DNA from 3 places in the Shewanella sp. M16 genome. Region 3 is predicted to be linked to each of the others. Evidence: predicted binding sites of a transcription regulator. Region 3 holds the regulator's gene; each other region holds the start of a gene.

Region 1 (4,257 bases), on a different contig from region 3:
TTGTGCGCAAACTAATGATGTTAACTCTACGTGGCTTTAAGATTGAATGCAAATAGTTTGCGCGCAAACTAGATGGGGTGGGACAGATCGGATAAGATAGCGTTATGTTTAAATGACAGGCGCTTAAACGTGCAGAATTGCTTACCTCAACATGAGCTAGACGCTACAAAACAGACTCATAGCCAAGCTTCTAGCGATCCACTCTGTTTATCCGATAATGTTTGTTTCGCGTTATATTCTGCGAGCAATGCATTAGTGCGTGCTTATCGGCCTCTACTCGAGGCATACGAGTTAACTTTCCCTCAATATTTAGTGATGCAAACCCTGTGGCGTCAAAACGGCTGCAGCCAAACCCAGCTATCAATGGCGACTAAACTCGATATGGGAACCCTAACGCCAATCGTCAAGCGGTTAGAGTTGAAGGGGTTGATTACGCGATTAGCCTGCGTTGAAGATGAGCGTAAAAAGCTGATCACTCTGACAAGTCAAGGAGAGGGTATCAGGCACGAAGCTCTTGCCTTGAAGCAAACCTTACTAGATAAAGTGCAGATGGACGCTGAGGCACTCGATTTACTAAGGCGGCAATGTCTTGCCTTGATCGAAGACATACAGTCCTAGATATAAGTTAGTTTATGCATAGTGATGCTATTAACTCAGGGGTTGCACTGATTAATACTTGATTGGCTTAGTTTTTGCTTTAAAACCGTCATTGAGTCTTAGACGCCGAATTTTTGACGATGAATTCTATTTTAAATGCCTTTAATCTTAATCGCAGCAGTGCCAGTATCGCCGATGCTTATGGTGCCAATAGCCAAAAGACGAGCACGGCTAAAACCGATACTACGACAGAAACAAATAAAACGCAGACGGATGCTACCAAACCCGATAAAGGTAAAACCGATGAGATAGCGCTGTCGCCACGGGCGCAACGCGCACAGAAAATTCAATCGATGGCGAAGGATTTTTTTGCCGATGGTCAATTTGGCGTCGCCGATATTCCCGCATTGGTGTCGCGCTTACAAAAAGATGGCATTTTATCGGATGTGCAACTCGAGCGTTTATCGAAAAACGGTATTACAGTGCCGAGCACAACAACGCCGACTAAACAATCGTTGCAAGATTTTTTAGATGATGAAATAAAATCATTAGCTAAAAAATCACCTAATAATCCTCTTATCAATACCTTAGTTGATGCTAAGAACGTCTTAACCAATATGGATGATGCTCAGTCGCCAGTGCTAGCCCAGAAGGCCACGAAAGTCCTTAGCCAATTGACGGATTATTTGAATTCCGAACCTCCGCTTACGGATGCTCAAAAGCAGCAGTGGCAGGGGCTAAAATCTATGATGCAACTCGCTTCATCTATGGGGGCACATCAATCTGCATCGGGCCAACTCAGTAGTTATCTTGCGCTTGCTAAACGTTAATTCACATCCATAGTGCGTGATAAACACAAATTGTCACGCATTCAACTAGCTGGGTTTAATCAGCAGGTCAAGGCGCAATTTTCAGATAATTGGGCCTAGCTGCAGTTCTTGTTTGTTCTTTTATTTCATCCTAAAAACTATGATCTGGATCATGGACTCCTTACCGTCATTGTAGCCTAATGCTCTACATATTGTGTTTTATGCTTTTAAAATCACTAGATGTAGTGTTAATTTTTAGGCGAGATGGAGAGGAACTGAACAATGCCAGTCGTAATTAAGCGTGATGGTTGCCGCACACCTTTTGATGAAACAAGGATACGGGATGCAGTGAATGCCGCTGCAAACTCAGTTGGAATAGAGGATGGCGACTATGCAGCGACAGTGGCAGCGTGTATCAGTCAGAGCGTCGCGCCATTAGCAGAAGTCGATATCCACCATCTACAAGATGCGGTTGAGAATTTACTGATGGAAGGGCCGTACAAGTCCCTGGCGCGGGTGTATATCGAATACCGTCACGACAGAGATGTGTGCCGTGAAGCGACCAGTAAACTCAACCTCGAAATCCGTGGTTTAGTTGAGCAAAGCAATGCGGCTTTACTCAATGAAAATGCTAATAAAGATTCAAAAGTCATTCCTACTCAGCGGGATTTACTCGCGGGCATAGTCGCCAAACATTACGCCAAGAGTCATATTTTGCCAAAGGATGTGGTCGCTGCCCATGAGGCGGGCGAGATCCATTACCACGACCTAGATTACTCGCCGTTTTTCCCGATGTTTAACTGCATGTTGATTGATTTAGCTGGCATGTTGACCCACGGCTTTAAAATGGGTAATGCCGAAATTGAAACCCCTAAGTCTATTTCAACAGCGACAGCAGTGACCGCGCAGATCATTGCCCAAGTGGCGAGCCATATCTATGGCGGAACTACTATCAACCGTATCGATGAAGTGTTAGCGCCATTTGTCGCTAAGAGCTACGACAAGCATTACCAAATTGCCCTGAATTGGAAGATCACCGACGCCAAAGCCTTTGCCACGGCGCAAACTGAAAAAGAATGTCACGATGCATTCCAGTCTTTGGAATATGAGGTCAATACCTTACACACTGCCAATGGCCAAACACCGTTCGTGACCTTTGGGTTTGGTTTAGGTACGTCGTGGGAATCACGCTTAATTCAGCAATCTATGCTCAAAGTGCGGATGGCGGGATTGGGTAAAAATCGCAAGACTGCAGTATTCCCTAAGCTAGTGTTTGCGATTCGCGATGGTATTAATCATAAAGCGGGCGATTGCAATTACGATGTAAAACAGATGGCGCTCAAATGCGCAACAATGCGCATGTATCCCGACATCCTCAACTACGAGCAAGTCGAGAAAGTTACCGGTTCATTTAAAACCCCAATGGGCTGCCGTAGCTTTTTAGGCACCTATGAAGAAAATGGCGAGCTTGTGCATGAAGGGCGCAATAATTTGGGAGTGGTCAGTTTAAACCTGCCGCGGATTGCCTTAGAAGCCAATGGCGATGAAGCTGAATTTTATCGTATTTTAGATGACAGACTGGTATTAGCCCGTAAAGCACTAGATACCCGAATTGAGCGACTTAACGGTGTTAAAGCCCGCGTGGCACCTATCCTTTATATGGAAGGCGCCTGTGGTGTACGTTTACGGGCCGATGATGATGTGGCGCAAATCTTTAAAAATGGCCGCGCATCGATTTCACTCGGTTACATTGGCTTGCATGAAACCATGAATGCACTCTATGGCACCCAAACCCATGTATTTGATGATGCACAATTAAGGGAAAAAGCCGTTGCTATTGTAGCTTATCTTAAAGCGGCTACCGATGCGTGGAAGGCCGAAACAGGTTATGGCTTTAGTCTGTATAGCACGCCAAGTGAGAGCCTTTGCAGCCGTTTTTGTAAACTGGATGCGAAGCAATTTGGCTTAGTCACAGGGGTGACGGACAAGGGCTATTACACTAATAGTTTCCACCTCGATGTGGAAAAAAGCGTAAATCCTTACGATAAAATTGATTTTGAACAGCCATATCCCGCTATCGCGAACGGCGGCTTTATTTGTTATGGCGAATATCCCAATATGCAGCATAACCTCGAAGCGCTGGAAAACGTCTGGGATTATAGCTACAGCCGCGTGCCTTACTATGGCACTAACACACCAATTGATGAATGCTATGACTGTGGCTTTACCGGCGAATTTAGTTGTACCAGTAAAGGGTTCACTTGCCCTAAGTGTGGCAATCATGAACCTAGTCGGGTTTCTGTGACGCGCCGTGTGTGCGGTTACTTAGGCAGTCCTGATGCGCGGCCTTTTAATTATGGCAAGCAAGAAGAAGTAAAACGCAGGATCAAACACTTGTAACACTATTACCTTATTCTGCCTGTTAGACTTATTCCGTGGCATCAATGGTGCCATGGGATAAGTACCAATGTTAAAAGATGAAATGCACTGTGAGTAACCATCAATGAATTACCATCAGTATTTCCCTATCGATGTGGTCAATGGCCCAGGTACGCGTGCGACCTTATTTGTCTCTGGCTGTGAGCACCAGTGCCGCGGTTGTTACAATCAAAGTACTTGGGATCCCCGTTCTGGGCATGTGTTTGATAGGACGATGGAAGATAGGATTATTGCCGATCTTAATGATCAGCGGATTGTGCGCCGTGGTTTATCGCTTTCGGGCGGAGATCCTTTATTGCCTGTCAATCTCAGTGCCATTTTGACGCTCGTCAAACGAGTCAAGGCTGAGTGTAAGGGGAAGGATATTTGGCTGTGGACAGGTTATGTGCTCGATGAGTTGAGTGATGAACAG
Region 2 (4,257 bases), on a different contig from region 3:
CATTGAGCAAATCTTTCAGCAGGGTTTGCATGGGTACTTTACGGCCTTCAAAACGTGAAGGATCGTAGTTAGTGTTAGCTGAAATCGCTTGGTCAACGAATTTCTGCATAATACCCACTAGCTGTAAGTAACCGTCGTTGCTTGGCATTTTCCACAGCAATTCATAGCTATCTTTCAGTGTATCGAAATCTGGTACCACTTGTTTTAGTTGACCGTCTTTGCTCGATTTCACGCTGATAAGGCCACGTGGTGGCTCAATACCATTGGTCGCATTGGAGATTTGCGACGAGGTTTCTGAAGGCATTAATGCCGACAGCGTCGAGTTACGCAGGCCATATTGCTTGATATCGCTACGCAGTGATTCCCAGTCTAAGTGCAATGGTTCAGCACAAATTTTATCTAGGCCACGTTTGTAGGTATCGATTGGCAAAATACCTTGAGAGTAAGTGGTCTCGTGGAATAACGGACACGCACCTTGCTCTTTGGCCAAATTCATTGAGGCTTTCAGTAAATAGTACTGAATCGCTTCGAAGGTTCTGTGGGTTAAAGCGTTCGCGCTACCATCAGAATACTTCATGCCGTTTTTCGCTAAATAGTTAGCGAAGTTGATCACGCCTATGCCTAAGGTACGGCGATTCATCGAGGCGATTTGCGCGGCCTTGATAGGGTAATCTTGATAATCCAATAGATTATCCAGTGCGCGTACGGCGAGGTCGGCTAATGGCTCAATATCAGATAACTCTTTGATAGAACCTAAGTTAAGTGCTGACAGCGTACAAAGCGCGATTTCACCTTCAGGATCATCGATGTTGTTCAATGGTTTAGTCGGCAGGGCGATTTCAAGACACAGGTTAGACTGTCTGATCGGCGCGACTTTTGAATCGAACGGGCTGTGAGTGTTGCAGTGATCCACGTTCTGAATGTAGATACGGCCCGTTGAAGCACGCTCTTGCATCATCAGTGAAAACAGCTCAACTGCTTTTATCGTTTTCTTACGAATGTTGCTGTCTTGCTCATATTGCACATATAAACGTTCGAATTCGTTTTGATCTTCAAAGAAAGCATCGTACAAGCCAGGTACGTCAGATGGGCTAAATAAACTGATATTCTCGCCTTTGATCAGACGTTGATACATCACTTTGTTCAACTGCACACCGTAGTCTAAATGACGGATACGGTTGTCTTCGACGCCGCGGTTATTTTTCAATACCAGCAGAGATTCGACTTCTAAGTGCCAAATAGGGTAGAACAGGGTCGCAGCACCGCCACGCACGCCGCCTTGAGAACACGACTTCACTGCGGTTTGGAAATACTTATAGAAAGGTAAGCAACCTGTGTGGAAGGCTTCACCACCACGGATTGGGCTACCTAAGGCGCGAATACGACCGGCGTTAATACCGATACCCGCACGTTGGCTGACGTATTTCACGATAGACGAAGCGGTCGCGTTGATAGAATCTAAGCTGTCACCACATTCGATCAGTACGCAAGAGCTAAACTGACGCGTTGGGGTGCGCACACCGGCCATAATTGGCGTTGGCAGCGACAGTTTAAAAGTTGATACCGCGTCATAGAAATCTTTAACGTATTTCAGGCGCGTCTCTTTTGGATAACGGGCAAACAAGCAAGCCGCAACCAAAATGTAAAGGAACTGGGCGCTCTCGTAGATTTCGTGGGTCACACGGTTTTGAACTAAATATTTGCCTTCAAGCTGTTTTACTGCAGCGTAGGAAAAGTCCATATCGCGCCAGTGGTCGATATAGGTATCCATCACATCCAGTTCTTCGCGGGTGTAATCTCTTAAAATGTGTTGATCGTATTTACCCAGCTCAACCAACTTAGTCACGTGAGCATACAATGCGGGCGGCTCAAACTGACCGAAGGCCTTCTTACGCAAATGAAACACCGCTAAACGGGCAGCGAGGAACTGATAGTCCGGTGATTCTGGAGAAATTAAATCCGCCGCAGCCTTGATAATGGTTTCATGGATAGCTTCGGTTGGGATGCCATCGAAAAACTGTAGGTGCGAGCGAAGTTCAACTTCCGAAACAGAAACGTTTTTTAATCCCTTGGCTGCCCAAGTAATTACGCGGTGTATTTTTTCGAGATCGATATTCTCACGATCGCCACAGCGTTTTGTGACTGTCATAGTGCTATTCATTTGGAGATAGGCCTTGGTTCTTATATGTATTTAGGTGAGCAAAATCACCGTACGTATCCTTGTAAAACAATCAATAATCGTCCCTTAAATACAGCTGACTGGTTAAAAACGAGTCAATTAAGCGGCGAGCTTCTAGTGTGTCTGATTGTTACCTATACACAAGATATGGTGTTTTAAATTATATGGGATACAAGATAGTGAGGTTTGCCCCTATTTGCAAGTCTGAATTCAGGGGACATCTTGTGGATAACGTGAGGATAAAATTTTGCGTTAGTAACGACTAACCTTGAAGCTCAATTTCAGGTTAGCGTGTCACACTCATGGGGGATTTTTAGGCGATCTTTTCTTTAGATCGCGATCGCTCACGAGTGCCGATCTTTTATCCGCCTGACTTTTTCCGTGGGTCATAAATAGTATGCTGACACACTGATGTTCGTCAGTGAAGTTACGTATTGGATGCCTTATTCGTGAGCATTGTAGGCGCTGTTTTTGGTTGATGTTGTTAAGCCAATGCTTCGATTAGTGCTTGATGTAGCTCAGTTGGGCTCGCAAAATGCGCGTGCGCTGGCCATTGCAACGGCTTGTCGTTCACGCCCAGATAACCCCATAGGGCCACGCCGCCTAACATGCCAGCAGCCTTGGCCGCGAGCAAATCTCGCTCGGCATCCCCAAGATACAAAATGTATTCTGGAGCACAGTTCAGCTGTTGTGCGCCTAACAGCATAGGTGCAGTGTGGGGTTTTGGGTGTTTTGTAGAATCGCCACTAATGATAACGGGCATACGCAAGTGTAAATTCAGTTTTCGCAATAAGGGACGGGTAAAGCGCGCAGGCTTGTTGGTGATCACCCCAAACGGCAGCTGAGTTAACTCGAGCCAGTCGAGTAATGCCGCTATGCCTGTAAATAGCGCACAGTGATCGCCATTTATACGCTGATAGTGGGCGAGTAGCCCTTGCTGAACTTGAGACCGAAGATCTTCTGCCGCATCAGGGATCGCGGCATCGACTAAGGCAAAACTGCCGTGGGATGCGGCGTAGCGCATGGCCGCTAACGGCTGCGCGGCGATGCCGACATCTTGAAGACTTAAATTGAGGGCTTGCACCAGATCCGGCGCGGTATCGGCTAAGGTGCCGTCGAGATCGAACAGTACGCCTTTGATCTGTGCCAGACTCATATTAATCAACCTTACGCGTCGCTATCATGTAATTCACATCAACCTTAGGCGTGTACTTAAAAATGCCCGTCAATGGGTTGTAGCTTACCCCTAAGGCATCGGTACAGATAAGATCGGTATTATCTACTAGCTCAATCAGCTCCGAAGGCTTAATGAATTTTTTATGCTCGTGGGTGCCAACTGGCAGCATTTTTAGCAAATATTCCGCGCCTAAAATGGTGTGCACGTAGGATTTAATGTTGCGGTTGATGGTGGAGAAAAACACATGACCACCGGGTTTGACCATGTCACAGCATGCTTTAATCACAGATTGTGGATCGGGTACATGTTCGAGCATTTCCATGCAGGTCACCACATCGTAATAGGCTTGATGATCTTGGCTGTGGGCCTCGGCAGTATTTTTTACATAATTAATGATCACGCCCGTTTCGAGGGCATGTAGGCGGGCGACTTCTAAGGGCTCATCACCCATATCTAAGCCATCAACCTCGGCGCCGATGCGGGCCATGCTTTCAGACAAAATGCCGCCACCACAGCCGACATCGAGCACTTTCTTGCCGAAAATACCGCCAGCGGTTTGATCGATATAGTTTAAGCGCAGCGGGTTTAATAGATGCAGCGGCTTAAATTCGCCGTTGAGATCCCACCAAGTTTCGGCCATACGTTCAAACTTTGCGATTTCCTGTGGGTCTACATTGGTATTCTGATGCATGCTATTACCTGAAGAAGCTGTATTGTGCGGCTATTATAACGACTATGTTTGATAAACAAAGTGCTCGACTGAGCTAAGCCCTTGTGGTTGAGTGAATTTTCAGCAGTTATCTGCTTTTATGTTAATTGTTGTGCTCCGTATCGACCTTTTACTTTATCCCTTTGACGATTTTTCCTCATCGTAAGCCGTGAATTTCAACGCTTGTTTATC
Region 3 (4,257 bases):
AAAGTTAAACGGGTATCTAGCCCTAATTTGCGCTCATCTACCAAAATTAGTGCAGGAATGTGTGCCATGGTTTGATAATCGGGCAATTGCAGCAGATTACGCCCATACCCACCGAGGATTTTCATCGCTTGGTACAGCACTAACTCATCGGCAAGCCCCTGCGCTAAAAATGCGCCCGCTAAGGTTGCACCCGCTTCCACCAGCACGTGATTACAGCTTTGGCCTAAATAGCTTAATAGTTCAGGCAATGAGACGCGACCTGCAATTGCAGGTAACACGAGGCAACTCACATGGGAGGGCAATTGTGCTTGAAACTCTGCGGAATAAGCCACGGTCGAGACCAAGAGTATGGGCGATACGATAGCCAAGCAGGCGGCCGATAACGGCAAACGGGCGCGACTGTCGAGTATCACTCTTAATGGCTGCAGTAATTGCGCCTCGGTTACACTGTCTTTTAAGCTGCCAAGTTCCTGATAACGCACATTGAGTGAGGGATCGTCCGCCAGTATGGTTTCAATTCCCGTGACCAGTGCACAAGAACGTAAACGTAATCGCTGCACGTCGCGACGAGATTCTGGACCGGTTATCCATTTAGACACACCGTTAGACAGCGCGGTTTTACCATCGAGACTCGCAGCCAATTTTACTGTAACTCTGGGTAAACCCGATTCCATCCGCTTCATAAAGCCTAAATTCAAGGCATAGGTTTCATCGCGATGTAATCCCACATCCACTTCAATACCAGCGTCACGCAGCATTTGAATGCCACGACCACCTACTTGCGGATTAGGATCTTCCACCGCGACCACCACACGTTTAACGCCAATATTGATCAGCGCCAAGGCGCAGGGCGGCGTGCGGCCATAATGGCTGCAGGGCTCTAAAGTGACATAGGCCGTTGCGCCGCGGGCGCGTTCGCCAGCCATACGTAGCGCATGCACTTCGGCGTGGGGCTCACCCGCTTTTTGATGATAACCTTCACCAATGATTTGGTTATCTTTAACGATAACGCAGCCCACACTGGGATTGGGTCTAGTGGTGTAAAAGCCTTTGCGCGCCAATTGAATCGCGCGGCTCATCATTTGGGTATCGAGTACGGACCAACTTATGTTCAAGCTCATGTTCAACCCTGTTGTTAAAGGTTTCGGCTTTCACCAGTCTTGCAAATCTGTTTTTAAAACCTGTCTTGCAGAAGCTATTAATCAAAAGCCTCTTTTAAAGCTAGCGCAACTAAACACCGATAGACTAGCCACAAAAATCGAATAACTACTTTTGTAGCTTGGCGATGGCTTCGCCAAATTCAGACACGTCTTCGAAGGCGCGGTACACAGAAGCGAAACGTATGTAGGCGACTTTATCTAGGCTCATCAATTGCTCCATCATTAAGTTACCCACCATTTCTGACGGCACTTCCCGCTCGCCAGTGGCGCGCAGGGTTGACTTGATTTTGCTAAGCGCTTGCTCGATTTCATCCATAGACACGGGGCGTTTTTCAACGGCGCGCAACATGCCACCTTGGAGTTTTTCTTCATCGAAGGGTTGGCGTGAACCATCACGCTTAATCACCCTAGGCATGACTAATTCGGCGCCTTCGAAGGTGGTAAATCTTTCATGACATTCGGTGCATTCTCGGCGACGGCGCACTTGGTGGCCTTCTGCCACTAATCGGGAATCGATGACTTTAGTATCTGTCGCGCTACAAAATGGACAATGCATTGAGCCTCCTGCCAGTGAATGGTCGTAAAGCGTTAATGGGTTTACCTGTTAAATCTCAGTCAAACGCAATGGATTTAAGCCTAAGATTTTACCAATAAAAATGGCCGCAAGATGCGGCCATGGGATTTTATCCTATTTATGGGCTGAGGTTAACTACCTGAGCTTAACAACCTAATGTTAACTACTTGATGTTAAGTGCCTGATGCTAAATACCTGATGTGATAAGTATCAAGTCAGTCGGCGATCAATCTCTGCCCTTCATCTACTAAGCGTAGATGCATAGGCAAATTAGCCGTAAACAGGGAAACGTGCGCAAAGTGCCAATACTTGGCCTTTAACACGCTCAATCACAGCAGGATTGCTTGCATCATCAAGGATGTCACAAATCCAGCCCGTCAGCTCTTTCGATTCCGCTTCTTTAAAGCCGCGGCGCGTAATAGCTGGCGTACCGATACGCACACCAGAGGTCACAAAGGGTGAACGTGGGTCGTTTGGCACTGAATTTTTGTTCACGGTAATGTTAGCGCTACCTAAGGCGGCATCGGCTTCTTTACCCGTTAAGTCACGACCAATCAGGTCAACTAACATTAAGTGGTTGCTGGTTCCGCCAGAGACAATTTTGTAACCGCGCTCAAGGAACACTTCAACCATAGCTTTAGCGTTATTAACCACTTGCTGTTGGTAAACCTTAAATTCTGGCTCTAGGGCTTCTTTGAACGCCACCGCTTTACCTGCGATAACGTGCATCAATGGGCCACCTTGACCGCCTGGGAATACCGCAGAGTTCAACTTCTTATACAAGTCTTCATCGTCAGCAGCTGACAGGATCACGCCACCACGAGGACCCGCTAAGGTTTTGTGGGTCGTAGATGTCACAACATGCGCGTGTGGAACTGGGTTTGGATAAACGCCCGCAGCAATAAGACCGGCAACGTGTGCCATATCGACAAATAAATAAGCACCGATTTTGTCTGCGATTTCACGCATTTTTGCCCAATCAACGATACCTGAGTAGGCAGAGAAACCGCCGATCATCATCTTAGGCTTGTGTTCTAAGGCAATACGTTCCATCTCGTCGTAGTCAATTTTGCCAGACTCGTCGATACCGTAAGGAATGATGTTGTACAGTTTGCCAGAGAAGTTAACCGGTGAACCGTGGGTCAAGTGACCACCATGAGCTAAGTTCATGCCCAGTACGGTATCGCCAGGTTTTAACAATGCCATGTAAACCGCGCTGTTTGCCTGTGAACCTGAATGAGGTTGTACGTTAGCGTAAGTTGCGCCAAACAGTTGTTTAGCACGTTCAATCGCTAAGGTTTCAACTACGTCCACATACTCACAACCACCGTAGTAACGCTTGCCTGGATAGCCTTCAGCGTACTTATTGGTTAACTGTGAACCTTGCGCTTCCATCACGCGTGGACTGGTGTAGTTTTCAGAAGCAATCAGCTCAATATGCTCTTCTTGACGCAGAGTTTCATTCTGAATTGCGTTAAACAGTTCCGGATCATAATCTGCGATATTCATATCTTTTTTCAGCATTGCTTACTCCAGCTGCCAATTCTTATAGGTAGGGTTGCGCGGTATTCTACTCGGAACGCGGTCACAATCCCAGTATTTGAAACATGAAATTCCTGCAGATAGTGCTTGAACTTGGCTCATTGTCGAGTTGAGTTCGGCGCGCAATCGAGTAGAATTAGCCGCATCATTAGTCACTTAAGATAGAGAAAAATGGCTCAGTTTGTTTACAGCATGCTGCGGGTGGGTAAAATTGTTCCGCCTAAGAAGCAGATCCTTAAAGATATTTCTTTAAGCTTTTTCCCCGGCGCCAAAATTGGCGTACTCGGCCTCAACGGTTCAGGTAAGTCGACACTACTGCGCATTATGGCGGGTATTGACACCGAAATTGAAGGTGAAGCGCGCCCAATGCCGGGATTGAAAATCGGTTACCTGCCGCAGGAACCTAAACTCGATCCGAATCAAACCGTGCGTGAAGCGATTGAAGAAGCGGTAGCAGAGGCAAAAAATGCCCTGACTCGCCTCGATGCCGTTTATGCCGCCTACGCCGAGCCGGATGCCGATTTCGACGCCCTTGCAAAAGAGCAAGGCGAACTCGAAGCCATTATCCAAGCCCAAGATGCCCATAACTTAGAGTACGTCCTTGAGCGCGCCGCCAACGCCCTGCGTCTGCCAGATTGGGATGAGAAAATCGAAGTATTATCCGGTGGTGAACGTCGCCGCGTGGCGATTTGTCGCTTGCTGCTTGAAAAACCAGAAATGCTGTTACTGGACGAACCCACCAACCACTTGGATGCTGAATCTGTGGCGTGGCTTGAGCACTTCCTGCAGGAATATGCTGGTACTGTGGTCGCGATTACCCACGACAGATACTTCCTCGACAATGCCGCTGGCTGGATTTTAGAACTCGACCGCGGTGAAGGTATTCCGTGGGAAGGTAACTATTCTTCATGGCTTGAGCAGAAAGATGCCCGTCTGAAGCAAGAATCGGCTACCGAAAGCGCTCGCCAAAAGACCATTGCC

The links. Region 3 encodes NrdR, which represses ribonucleotide reductase genes. Its sites were predicted from a motif close to AAACACNANATNTNGTGTTT; they were not measured.
Region 1: the regulator NrdR is predicted to act here: its motif matches at 1,638-1,657, upstream of nrdD (anaerobic ribonucleoside-triphosphate reductase).
Region 2: the regulator NrdR is predicted to act here: its motif matches at 2,316-2,335, upstream of nrdA (class 1a ribonucleoside-diphosphate reductase subunit alpha).

Annotation. Positions count from the first base shown of each region.
Region 1 covers NZ_JAGTUL010000006.1:116,838-121,094, forward strand. Annotated here, with positions in the region: gene KFE26_RS05955 (MarR family winged helix-turn-helix transcriptional regulator) at 130-618, shown strand; gene KFE26_RS05960 (hypothetical protein) at 738-1,427, shown strand; gene nrdD (anaerobic ribonucleoside-triphosphate reductase) at 1,689-3,806, shown strand; gene nrdG (anaerobic ribonucleoside-triphosphate reductase-activating protein) at 3,910-4,257, shown strand, end outside.
Region 2 covers NZ_JAGTUL010000024.1:40,810-45,066, forward strand. Annotated here, with positions in the region: gene nrdA (class 1a ribonucleoside-diphosphate reductase subunit alpha) at 1-2,161, opposite strand, end outside; gene KFE26_RS15895 (HAD family hydrolase) at 2,664-3,335, opposite strand; gene ubiG (bifunctional 2-polyprenyl-6-hydroxyphenol methylase/3-demethylubiquinol 3-O-methyltransferase UbiG) at 3,337-4,047, opposite strand.
Region 3 covers NZ_JAGTUL010000001.1:16,518-20,774, forward strand. Annotated here, with positions in the region: gene ribD (bifunctional diaminohydroxyphosphoribosylaminopyrimidine deaminase/5-amino-6-(5-phosphoribosylamino)uracil reductase RibD) at 1-1,121, opposite strand, end outside; gene nrdR (transcriptional regulator NrdR) at 1,267-1,716, opposite strand; gene glyA (serine hydroxymethyltransferase) at 2,005-3,258, opposite strand; gene ettA (energy-dependent translational throttle protein EttA) at 3,448-4,257, shown strand, end outside.